Regions from separate parts of the Lactococcus lactis genome, predicted to be linked through region 2. Evidence: riboswitches for the same ligand, from Rfam matches in the RefSeq annotation. Region 2 holds a riboswitch; the other holds the start of a gene.
What was found. Region 2 has a riboswitch for magnesium ahead of PYW37_RS08300 (FtsW/RodA/SpoVE family cell cycle protein). Riboswitches for the same ligand answer to the same signal wherever they lie in the genome.

Region 1: linked by a shared signal. The riboswitch ahead of mgtA (magnesium-translocating P-type ATPase) and the one ahead of PYW37_RS08300 (FtsW/RodA/SpoVE family cell cycle protein) in region 2 are both predicted to bind magnesium.

Annotation. Positions count from the first base shown of each region.
Region 1 covers NZ_CP118969.1:1,274,442-1,280,304, forward strand. Annotated here, with positions in the region: gene metE (5-methyltetrahydropteroyltriglutamate--homocysteine S-methyltransferase) at 1-195, opposite strand, end outside; gene PYW37_RS06420 (metal-dependent transcriptional regulator) at 351-1,004, opposite strand; gene mgtA (magnesium-translocating P-type ATPase) at 1,098-3,830, opposite strand; M-box (ykoK) riboswitch at 4,088-4,248, opposite strand; gene dltD (D-alanyl-lipoteichoic acid biosynthesis protein DltD) at 4,310-5,596, opposite strand; gene dltC (D-alanine--poly(phosphoribitol) ligase subunit DltC) at 5,586-5,825, opposite strand.
Region 2 covers NZ_CP118969.1:1,662,732-1,668,594, forward strand. Annotated here, with positions in the region: gene liaF (cell wall-active antibiotics response protein LiaF) at 1-37, opposite strand, end outside; gene rpsN (30S ribosomal protein S14) at 203-472, opposite strand; gene PYW37_RS08290 (hypothetical protein) at 570-941, opposite strand; partial or broken gene PYW37_RS08295 (LCP family protein) at 1,050-1,868, opposite strand; gene PYW37_RS08300 (FtsW/RodA/SpoVE family cell cycle protein) at 1,935-3,098, opposite strand; M-box (ykoK) riboswitch at 3,479-3,640, opposite strand; gene PYW37_RS08305 (metal-sulfur cluster assembly factor) at 3,946-4,278, opposite strand; gene PYW37_RS08310 (YhgE/Pip domain-containing protein) at 4,464-5,863, opposite strand, start outside.

The sequences.
Region 1 (5,863 bases), 390 kb from region 2:
ATAGAAAGAAAAGTCATTGGAAATAGGTGAGTCAATTCCAGCTTCTTCTTGACTTTTCCAATTTTCCAACCGAATTTCTTTGGCTACTTTTTGTAATTCTTCTTCTGTAATTTCTTTACGAAAATATTTTTCAAGAGCAAATTTTAATTCACGGTTTGAACCGATACGTGGGAAAGCAATAATTGATTTTTTCATAGTCATAGTCTCCAATTTTTAATAGGTCTATCTTATCAAATTTAATAAAACTTTAATAATACATTTTTAATATGATGACCTATAGTTTAAAACTATATGAAAACTCAAAAATAAAAAGTCCAAATAAATTTCTTGGACTTTTAGTGTATCTTATCTTATCTTCTATGCATGAGATGAATTTTAGATTGTAAAAATGGTGGGATTACAATTGAACTTTCTCGATCTTCTTTAATAATTATTGATTTATCTTCTAATTTATCGATTACTTTAATAAGATGTGGAAGAGAAATTTCTAATTTTTTGAAAAAGTTTTTTCCTTCTTCTTCTATAGTAGTAACGTGGTAAGTCTGATCAACTTGTGCTTCATCAAGTGTGAGTTCCACTTCATTTTTCAGCCAAAATGATTCTGTAGGAATTTCTGAGCCGTGAGGGTCAGTTGCTGGATAGCCCATCAGGACATACAGAGATTCAATCAACCTTGGTGATGAAGCATGTTCTAAATTTTCGGCTTCATCGTGCACTTCCTCCATTGTATATCCAACCTTCTCAAAAAGAAAAGTTTCCCAGACCCTATGACTTTTTAAAATAAATCTCGCTTCGTGATTTCCTAAGTCTGTAAGTGATACCCCATAATAAGGTTTATGAATAACAAGTTCTTTTTTGGCTAATCGTTTAATCATTTCAGTGGCGCTTGGTGATGATACTGATAATTTTTGAGCAATGGCATTAATACTAACAGATCCATTATTTTCATTTTTTAGGCTATATATTGCCTTTAGATAGTCTTGTTCATTTTTTGATGTTTTCATTTTTTTACCTTACTTTTCTTGATTTAATTATAGCATAGACTATACCAAAGTAAAATAAAAGTGGGATAAATTATCACCACTTTTATTTTTTATTTAAAGTAATTCACCGTATTTTGAAACAAATATTTTTTTAAATATGGTGACAAGCATCATATACATCACTACTGTTAAAATTAGCCATGGGAAAAAGTTAATTGGTAAAGCCATTAAACCAATTGAATCTCCAAAGCTTGTGAATGGAATGATTGTGAGTCCAATGATTCCCATGAAAGTTAAGATTGTTAATGGAGCCGAAGCACGACTTTGTAAAAATGGAATTTTAGGAGTACGAATCATATGGATAACCAAGGTTTGAGTCCACATTGATTCAACAAACCAGCCAGTATGGAAGAGCGCGATAAATCCAATATATGCTGTACTTCCAGGAACAAGAGAGCTAAATGGTCCAAATGTTGCTGGACAAATCACAAAGAACATTAGGAGATAAGTTGTAATATCGAATACGGAACTTGTTGGGCCAATCCACAACATGAATTTACTTACAGAACTTGCATCCCATTTTCTTGGAACAACCAAATATTCTTCATCGACATTATCCCAAGGAATAGCGGTACAAGAGAAATCATAGATTAAATTAAGTAAGAGAATATGAATAGATAACATTGGAATAAATGGTAAAAATGCACTAGCGATTAGAACTGAGAACATATTACCAAAATTAGAGCTTGCTGTCATTTTTATATACTTAATCATGTTAGCATAGGTTTTTCTTCCTTCAATAATTCCTTTTTCAAGAACCATTAAATCTTTTTCTAACAAAATTACATCAGCTGACTCTTTGGCAATATCTACAGCACTATCTACTGAAATTCCAACGTCAGATGATTTCATTGCTGCTGCGTCATTAATACCATCTCCCATATAGCCGACACTATTGCCTGAATTTCTAAGTGTTGTTACTATTCTGGCTTTTTGTTGAGGTGATAACTTAGCAAAAACAGAAGCTTCCTTGGCAACCTTTGCCAATTCATTATCATCTAATTGGTCGATATCAGAACCTAAAATAGTTTTATCAACTGGAAGTCCTACTTGTTTGCAAACTGAACGAGTAACTTTATCGTTATCACCAGTCAAGATTTTAACTGATACCCCATATTTATTGAGTGCTTTGATTGCTTTTGCTGTAGATTCTTTGGGTGGATCAAGAAAGGCAAGATAACCCATTAACACCATTTCAGATTCATCTTGAACCGAGAATGTATCTACTGGTGAAGGATTTGTTTTTTGAGCGACTAAAATCACGCGCATTCCTTCTTCGTTAAGTTCATCAACTTTTTTCAGAATGTATGCTCTGAGTTCAGGAGTTAAATGAACAACATTTCCCTTATCTTCGACTAAAGTACAGATGTCTAACATTTCTTCAGCTGCACCTTTAGTAATCATTTGCGTTTTTGAAGTCGCTCCATTAGTATTGCTTTTTACTACAACACTCATCCGACGTCTTTCAAAATCAAAAGGAATTTCATCAACTTTTGTATATTTACTACTTAGACCACCCAGTTCAGGATTTTTATCTTGCTTGGCTTCGGCTCCTTCGATAATTGCCAAATCCATTAAATTCTTTAAACCAGTTTGGTAGTAACTATTCAAAAATCCATGTCTTAATACTCGAATATTTTCTTGCCCATGAATATCTAAATGACGCATTAATACTACTTTATCTTGTGTTAATGTTCCAGTTTTATCAGTGCAGAGAATATTCATTGAACCTAGATTTTGAATAGAATTTAGGTTCTTGATGATTGTTTTTTCTTTTGACATTGTGACTGCACCTTTTGCTAGGCAAGTTGTCACAATCATTGGTAACATTTCTGGTGTTAAACCAACAGCAACTGCTAAAGCAAATAGTGCAGCTTCCATCCAATCACCTTTAGTGAAACCATTGATCAATAAGACAAATGGAACCATAACTAACATAAAGCGAATAAGGACCCATGAAACTGAGTTAACGCCTTTTTCAAAAGTTGTTTTAGTTGAGTCTTCGGTTACACTTTTTGCCATTTCACCAAAAATGGTCGCATCTCCAGTTGCAATTACAACTCCATAAGCACTACCAGAAATGACATTTGAACCCATGAAGGCTAGGTTTACTGACTCTGTGATTGAATCATCTTTTTCATCAGTAGCTAAATCTAGTTTTTCTACTGGTTCGCTTTCACCAGTTAAAGAGGCTTGGCTGATAAATAAGTCTTTTGCTTGAATAATCCTAAGGTCTGCTGGAACCATGTCTCCAGCTGATAGATGGATAATATCGCCTACGAGAACTTCTTCAATAGGAATCTCTTGACTTCCTGATTCTAATCTATGAACGTTTGTCGTCGTCGTAATCATTTTTAAGAGATTCTCAGCAGCATTTCCACTTCTAGTCTCTTGAACGAAACGCAGAATTCCTGAGATTAAAACCATTGTAGTAATGATAATGAGTCCTTGGGGATTTTTCTCACCAGGAGCTGCTAAGATAATATCCGTAAAAGCTGAAACTAATGCTAAGACAAACAATATAATGGTAAAAGGATTGATGAACGCTTGATAAAGCCGTTTAATAAGTGAAGTTTTTTTACCACGCGTAATCGTATTATCTCCATATTGTTCACGAGAGATCTCTACTTGTTCTTCACTTAATCCTTTATTTGATGTTTTAAATTTTTGAAATAGCTCCTCTTTTGTAGAAGTTTTTGCAAATTCTAATCTTGCATTTATTTCATTGTTATCTACAAATGTTGTAGCTCTTTTTGTGTTTTCGAGTGTTTTTCTAATTTTTTTCATTGGTCTGTACCTCATATTCTATAATATTTTTGTGTGTACAGTCCCAAACGTTAGGCACTTTAAAGAAGGTGATAAAAACGGAAAGCTGCTCTTATCACGTTAAATATCTGCGGCCTATCAGGCTCGGGACTATTAATACTCTGGGATTCCATTTCCGTTTTCACCTCCTTTTTAAATATAAAAAAACCTTGCCTACAAAACTTAAACGTAGGCAAGGGAATAATTCCAAAAAAGATACCACTACTATAGAGCGAATCAGTTACAAGCTATCGTTCAAGCTTTAGCTCCGCAGGGCAATGTTGTTGCACTATTTCACGCCTTGTTTGTCGACGTGAACTGTTAGCCCTCTCATCGTGTCTCCACGACTCTGCGGCAGCAACCCGTATCCCTGCGGTAGCCTCACCTACCGACGATTATGTCATAGACATAACCTTTATTATTATAACTGACATATTCTTTTTTGTCAATCTTTTTTATTTTTAATTTACTATAGACTCTGTTGCACCATTCATTGCCCAATCTTTTGATAAAAATAACGAATTATCAATATGATAGTTGACCTTGCTTGGTGTCTTCATGAATTTTTCAATTGCTTTGTCTGTAGCCAACCAACCTATAGTACCAAAGTGAACAGTATCACCAGAGGCATAAGGTGTGTTATACATATCTGTTAAGTCAGCAATTTGATAAAAGCCTTGACTGCGCAATTGCGTTTTAATTTTAGAGCTAAAATTTTCGAGTGTTGCTTTTGATACTCCAGTGTAAGATGACCATGAGCCGTTTACTGGTTGAATAACAAATAAAACATCATTATTATTTTTGGCAAAGACATTTAAGAGCTGTTGGAAATCTTGATACTCTGGACTTTCTAAATAGGAAACATGTTTTTTGTAATTTTCTAGATGTTTATATTTAGATTTTATTTTCTTATCCCAAACTTTATTATTGATTTGGAAAGGATTGTTATTTGAACTATCTTTTCCTTGGTCAACTGCCAATTTTTCTAAGTTTTCAGAGGTTGGATCATTGGGTAATTCTTTAGCAAACTTATTAATTTTTGGTGTAAGTCCAAGAGGTTGTGCTGTGAATTGTGAAACACTTGAGAAGAGTAAATCTTCTTTTCGCCAAAATTGAAGATTGGTCGCCACAGTCATTTTTTGTAGAGTGGTCAGTGGTTTTTTATCTGCTAGACGTTCTAGAGAATTATAAATCGTCTCTTCAGATTTAAGCGATCTAAATCTTAATAAATGTTTTGCAAGTTGGGTGGTGGTATTTTCTTTAGGATCTGCTTCTTTTAACCAATCGTAAATCTCACCTTTGGATACAAAGTTTTTCAATTCACTTTCAACAATTCCTTGTTTTGAAAACCATTGTGGACTAATGACAAAAACAATTTTACGATTTTTTAACTCATTTGCCACAGAGTTCATGTAGAAAAAGTGGGTTAAAGTAGTTGTTCCTGGTTGTCCTACTAAGAATGGCGTAAAACCAGAATTGTATTTTTTGAAATAGGCACTTGGGTGAAAAGAATCCACATGTTCCATTTCTGATGAACCAAGAACTGGTAAAAACTCGGGGTCTGAATAGGCTTGTTTTTTAATTGAATAGCCTGTAAAGCTTGGAGTATTTAGTGGTGATTGAGCAAATTTAACAAGTTGGTCTTTTGAGTATTTCATACCAACATTTATTGGGAGAAATATCAGTAAGCCAACAAGGGCTAAAGCTGCAATTAATGGGCCAATGGCTCTAAAAATTTTAATTTTCATCCTTTTTTTCCTGAACGCGTGCTGCTATTTTATTTGCTGTATTCCAATCTTCACGGTCCATTTCTGATGGTGGAAGACTGATATCAAAAGCGCCTTCTAATTCAACAATGAGCATGATGGCTCTCATTGAATCAAGAATTCCTTCTTCAAATAAATCCATGTCTAAGTCTTCACGGAATTCGTCTGTGCCTGATACGGTTTCGATAATATCAAAAATTTGTTCTTTCATTTTGTTTCTCCTAATGTTTTTTTATGATATGCCTAACG
Region 2 (5,863 bases):
TTTCTATAATAAAGATTGCTTTCAATTTTTTATTCATAAATCTATTGTACCAAAAAAAAGCTTACTTTTTCTCGGACTTAAGACTTAAATTTTACTTAAGCAAGATAGAGAAAAAATACTCCATTCATTAAGACGAAGTATTCTTTAAATTACATAATAAAAATATTTTTATCATATCCCATAAAATTTTTCAAAAAGATTTCTACCAGCTTGACTTCTTAACCCCTGGAATCTTACCTTCATGCGCCAATTTTCTAAAATTAACTCGTGACATACCAAATTTTCGCATGTAGGCTCTGGGTCTTCCGTCAATTCGATCTCGCATTTTCATTCGATTGGGATGAGAATCTTTAGGCAGTTTTCGGAGAGCTTCATAATTTTTTTCTTTCTTAAGTTCCTGTCTAAGCTCTTGATATTGAGCAACTAATTTTTGTTGCTTTTTAAATTTAGCAATTTTTGATTTCTTCGCCAAAATATTATCCTTTCATTTATTAATTTAGTTAACCAGTTAAGTATATCCTATAAATAAAACAATGTCAACTGGTTAACATTATTTTATTTTCTCTATTTTAATTAGCGACTAAAGCTCCTCCTTGACTTGAAACATAGTCTTGAGCATTCTCCTTATTTATTTTTACCAGACTCCCTTTAGTATCCACTCCATAAGTTTCACTTTTTTCACCTTTGATAGTTACCGTCGCAGAAGGCATATAATATTGGTCAGTTTCACTTCCAAAATAGTTTTCATAAGTAATGACACTTTGATCAAGCTTATCAGTGACAGACTCATCATTTGCTTGTCTCATTATATTTTGAATAGCCAAATCCACATTTTCTGGTATGAATTCATAACTTCCACCATCCACCATTTGACTTACCCCTTGATATTGAATAGAAACTACCTTGTTAAGACAATCTTTATAAGCCATAAGTGCGGTCAAATTAGCAAGATTTATCGAAATGTTCGTTTTAAAATCTGATGAAATATCATTAAAAAATGATTAATATTTAAAAACACTATTAAGACTAAGCATCTTGTTCATTAATTCAGTCATAACTTCTCGTTGATGAGCGGCGCGTCCATAATTCCCATTAGCTAACGTATCTCTATCTCGGGCAAAAACTAAAGCTTGTTCTCCGTTGATGAGCTGCTTAGGATTTCCTGAAAGATAAGGAACATAAGCTTTATATTCAGGTTCTGTATTTGAGATATAAATCGCTCCACTATCTACAGTTTTATCTGAACCAGGCAAAGTTATTTTACCTGAATCAGTCCCTTGATAGACATCTGAGCCATTTGTATCATTGACAACTTCTACTCCTCCAACGTCATTCACAAGATTTACTAAACCGTCCATATTAACAATCATAAAATTATTAAGATTCAGCCCTACTTGATTACCAATCGTTTTCATGGCATAAGTGACAGCAGATGATAACCCACCATTATTAAATCCTAAAGGATAAGCAGCATTAATTTTTTGAGTAGATTGAATTTTTCCAGATGCATCTTCAATATTCGTCATCGTATCTCGTTCCACTGAAATAATAGTGGTTGTTTTTGTCCGAGGATTCAATGTTAAAATAATTTGAGAATCTGAATTTCCATTCCATGAATCTGCACCACCCCGACTATTATCACCAGTATCCACTCCCATAAGCAAAATAGTTAGTGGTTTTTTTGCAGATATACTAGAACTTTTTATTTTTGTATTTACATGAGTTTTCGTTAATGTTTTCTCTGCTTGAACATAGATAACCGCACTAACTGCCACGACTAAAATAACAAAAAGGGACATAAAACGAACAAAATATACTTTTTTAGACCTTTTTATTTTTTTCTTTTGTCTAATTTCTTTTCTTTTCATATCAAGAATACTTCTTTCTTTTATTAAAAATTATAACTTACTTAAACTCTTTAATTTTTCGTCAGCCTAGCTATTCAAAACCAGTCCTACTGCCAAAGTTGAAATTAAAAATGATGATCCACCTTGTGATAAAAAGGGAAAGGTGACACCTGTTTCTGGAACCAAACCAATTGCTCCACCTAAATTGACAAAAACTTGTATCAACAAAAAAGATGAACAACCAATTGAAATCATTGAATTAAATGGATCTTTTGCCCGCATCCCCACCAAAAGCATTCGGGTAATCATGAAAAAAATGACAGCTAGGATTATAATTCCACCAATGATTCCCAATTCTTCTACTATTACTGAAAATATAAAATCTGTATGAGCTTCAGGCAAAAATCCTTGTTTTTCAATCGAATTCCCCAGCCCTCTTCCAAACCAGCCACCATCTACAATCGCATAATATGAATTAGCAAGTTGATGACCCGAAGAAGCCAAGTCAGTAAAAGGATTAACAAATGCTTTAAATCGAGCATTAATATAAGATCCTGGAATCAAATCGCCTCCACTGATAAAAAGAAAGAGCAAAAAACTAAGACTAATCGTAAGCAACATCTTCCCATAACCTGAAAACCATCGCCAAGAAATTCCACTTGCACCAATCATTATCAAGGCTAAGAGCCCAATAATTGCTGTATTTCCTAAATTAGGCATACTGAGTTCCACTATCATTAGTAAGATAATCGGAAATCGCCATCCCCCTACAACTTTTTTTATGAGATTGTTACCCTTAAAAATTGCTTGAATATCATTTTTCTCAATCTCTTCTTGTCTGTTAGAAAAGATAGAAGCAAGAAACCAAACTGTAAAAAGTTTTGCAAATTCAACCGGCTGAATAGTTCCAATCCCTGGTAAGGGAATCCATCCATGCGCTCCATTCGCTGATGTATTAGGACCCACCCTTGAATAAATCATCAGCAAGATAATAATTAGAAAAATTATTTTTAAAATCTTTTCATTTTTTATAATTCTCAATTTTACTCGATAAATAATAATTAAAGCCACAAAACTTATAATTATAAAGACTCCTTGAGAAATTGCCAATCGATAAGGAGATAGTCCTCGGTTAATTTGATAGGGGACAGTTGCTGAAAACACCATGAGTAAGCCAACAGCTGAAAGAATCAAATAAGGAATCAAAATAGATAAATCTAAAAAACTATTTTTTGTAATTTTTTTATCCATAAATGAATCCCCCTTCGTTAATTTTCCAAATGAACGAAAAGAGTATTTCTAGTTGCAAATCAATGAATAACTTTTTCTTTCTTATTTTTTTATTTTTTATTGTTGTATGAATTAATATTTTTGTCATCGGCTTGTACCTCAATTTCTGATTTATAGTAGATTTTGATTGTACAGCTCCAACTCAGAGAACTAGATTAGATTGAAGTGATAAAAATGCTTGTCCACTTTTAAGCTATCTTTCTTCCTATAACTCTCAGGGTCTGAGCCACTGTTATTCTGTGCTTCCATTTTCACCACCTCCTTTTTTATAAAAAAATTGCCTACGTCGGTTGAACGTAGACAAGGTATGATTTCAAAAAGATACACTATCAAGTGAACTAAAGTACCAAGTATCGTTCAAGCTTTAGCTCCGCAGGGCGATGTTGTTGCACTATTTCACGCCTTCTTTTTTCGACGTGAACTGTTGGCCCTCTCATCGTGTCTCCACGACTCTGCGGCAGCAACCCGTATCCCTGTGGTAGCCTCACCTACCGATGGTTAGAAAATCTCTAACCAAAATTGCTTAAATTAAATTTTCAAAATATTCCTAAGCAAAAAAATCATAACACGACCTATACTTTTAGTCAAATAACAAATGTATTACCTAAATTAAATGTTTTTTTATTGGATTAAACCTCTTGTTATGACTAAATTTTTTAGAAATTAGAACTAAGACAAAAATATTATTTTTTAAAATAAAATACCAAAGATTAAAATATACAGACAAAAAGCTTATAATTGAATAATGAATTTCGTTAATAAATAAAAAACTCCCTGTCAATGCTGACTAAGGAGTTTTTTATTATATTTATCGAATTCCCAAAGCAATACGGGCATAACGACTCATTTTATCAACTGTCCATGCTGGATACCAAACCAAGTTCACCTTGATTTCACCAACTTCTGGCACTTCTTTCAAAGCATCATGAATTTGTTCAGTCAAAAGGTCCGCCAAAGGGCAACCCATTGTTGTCAATGTCATTTTAATTTCTGTAAATCCGTTATCTTCAAAGCTAATTTCATAAACTAATCCGAGGTTGATAATATCAATCCCAAGCTCTGGGTCAATGACGTTTTCAAGGGCAGAGAGAATTTTGTCCTTGATTTCATTCACTTGCTCTTCTGTGTATTTATCTGCCATTTTATCTCCTTAGGCTGTCATAAAAAGCAAAACTTTAAAAGTTGAACGAATGTGCTTTCTAGGACAAATCCAAATTGTCAAATTCTTTTTACAGCTTTATTTTACCAAATTTATTTTAAAATTTCTAGATAAAAAATTACTGACAGAAAAAATTTATTCATAAAATTTTCTGTCAGTAATTTATTTTATGCAAAACGCGAGAATTTCTTGAAGAAACTCAACATGAAAGTAAAGAGAGCGATAATAACCACAAATAGAATTGCTTCTGGTAAAATTGCTCCATTCAAACCAATGGTTTCACGTAACATTTTTAAACCATAAGTCATTGGTAACCAAGGACTGATGACTTGATATATTTTAGGCGCAAGTTGTAAGGGGTAAGTTCCTGCACTCGTCGCCAGTTGTAGAACTAAGACTACAATCATAAGGAATTCACCAATCTTACCTAGAGCCGTTAAGAAGAAAGTATTGATTGCCATGTAAGCGAAGCTGATTAAAAGTACTGACAACAACATTTCCCACAAATGATTTGGTCTCAATCCAAGAAGAGCAACTGCTCCCCAGACGATGATTCCTTGTAAAAGTGCTACCAAACCATTTGTACCAATTTTCGCCAACATAAATTCGCGACCAGATTTCCATTTTTCACCTGAGAAACCAATTCCAATCACAACATTTGTCGCAAGGGCACCAATAAAGAGAGCAACATTAATCATGTATGGTGTCATTCCTGCACCATTTTCTGGTACATTGTCATGGTCAGTATGTTTAAGTTTCAACGGTGCAGCTACTTTTTTAGCATTTTCATTAGAATTATTAGTTGCTGAGAGAGTATCATCTGCTTTGGTTAACGCTGTTGACAAGTTATTAGCCCCTGTATTTAGCGTGCCCAAACCACTTGTTAAACTTGAACCTCCATTTGCCAATTGTTGTGAACCAGAGGAAATTTGTTGAGCACCCCCTGCCAATTGATTTGAACCTGAAGTTAAAGTTGAACCATTCGCTTGTAATTGTGACAATCCAGAAACTAATTGCATTGTCCCGCTTTGTAAATCTTTTGATTTACTTGCTAATTGTTGAGCGCCAGCGTTTGCTTGATTAACTCCGTCAGCATATTGGGCAAAACCAGGTGTGACTTGATTTGCTAGGGCACTATTTACGTCAGAAAGCCCTGTTGACAATTGTGAAATTATGGCATTTGCACCAGGAAGAGCAACATTAGAATTTTGGACAAGTTCTTTGGTTTGATTTTGAATTCCCATCAATTGATTGCCCACATCAGTTAAACTATCCGCAACTGAAGTCATACTTGTTTGAATAGGAGATAAAGTTGACTGAGCAGAGTTTAAAATAGCTGCATTTAGTTCGTTTTGTTGGTCAGTTTTCAAACTATTATAAGCCTTTGTTTGAGCCATCGCTTTGATTTGATTAGGAACAATATCACTTAATATCGTTTGCGTATCTTCTAAACTTTTTTTCACAGAAGCTAAATCATTTTTCACGGAATCTGCTGAACCCGTATCATTAGCACCATTTTGGATAGCATTATTTAAATCAGTCAGGCCATTTTGAAGCTGGCTAATTT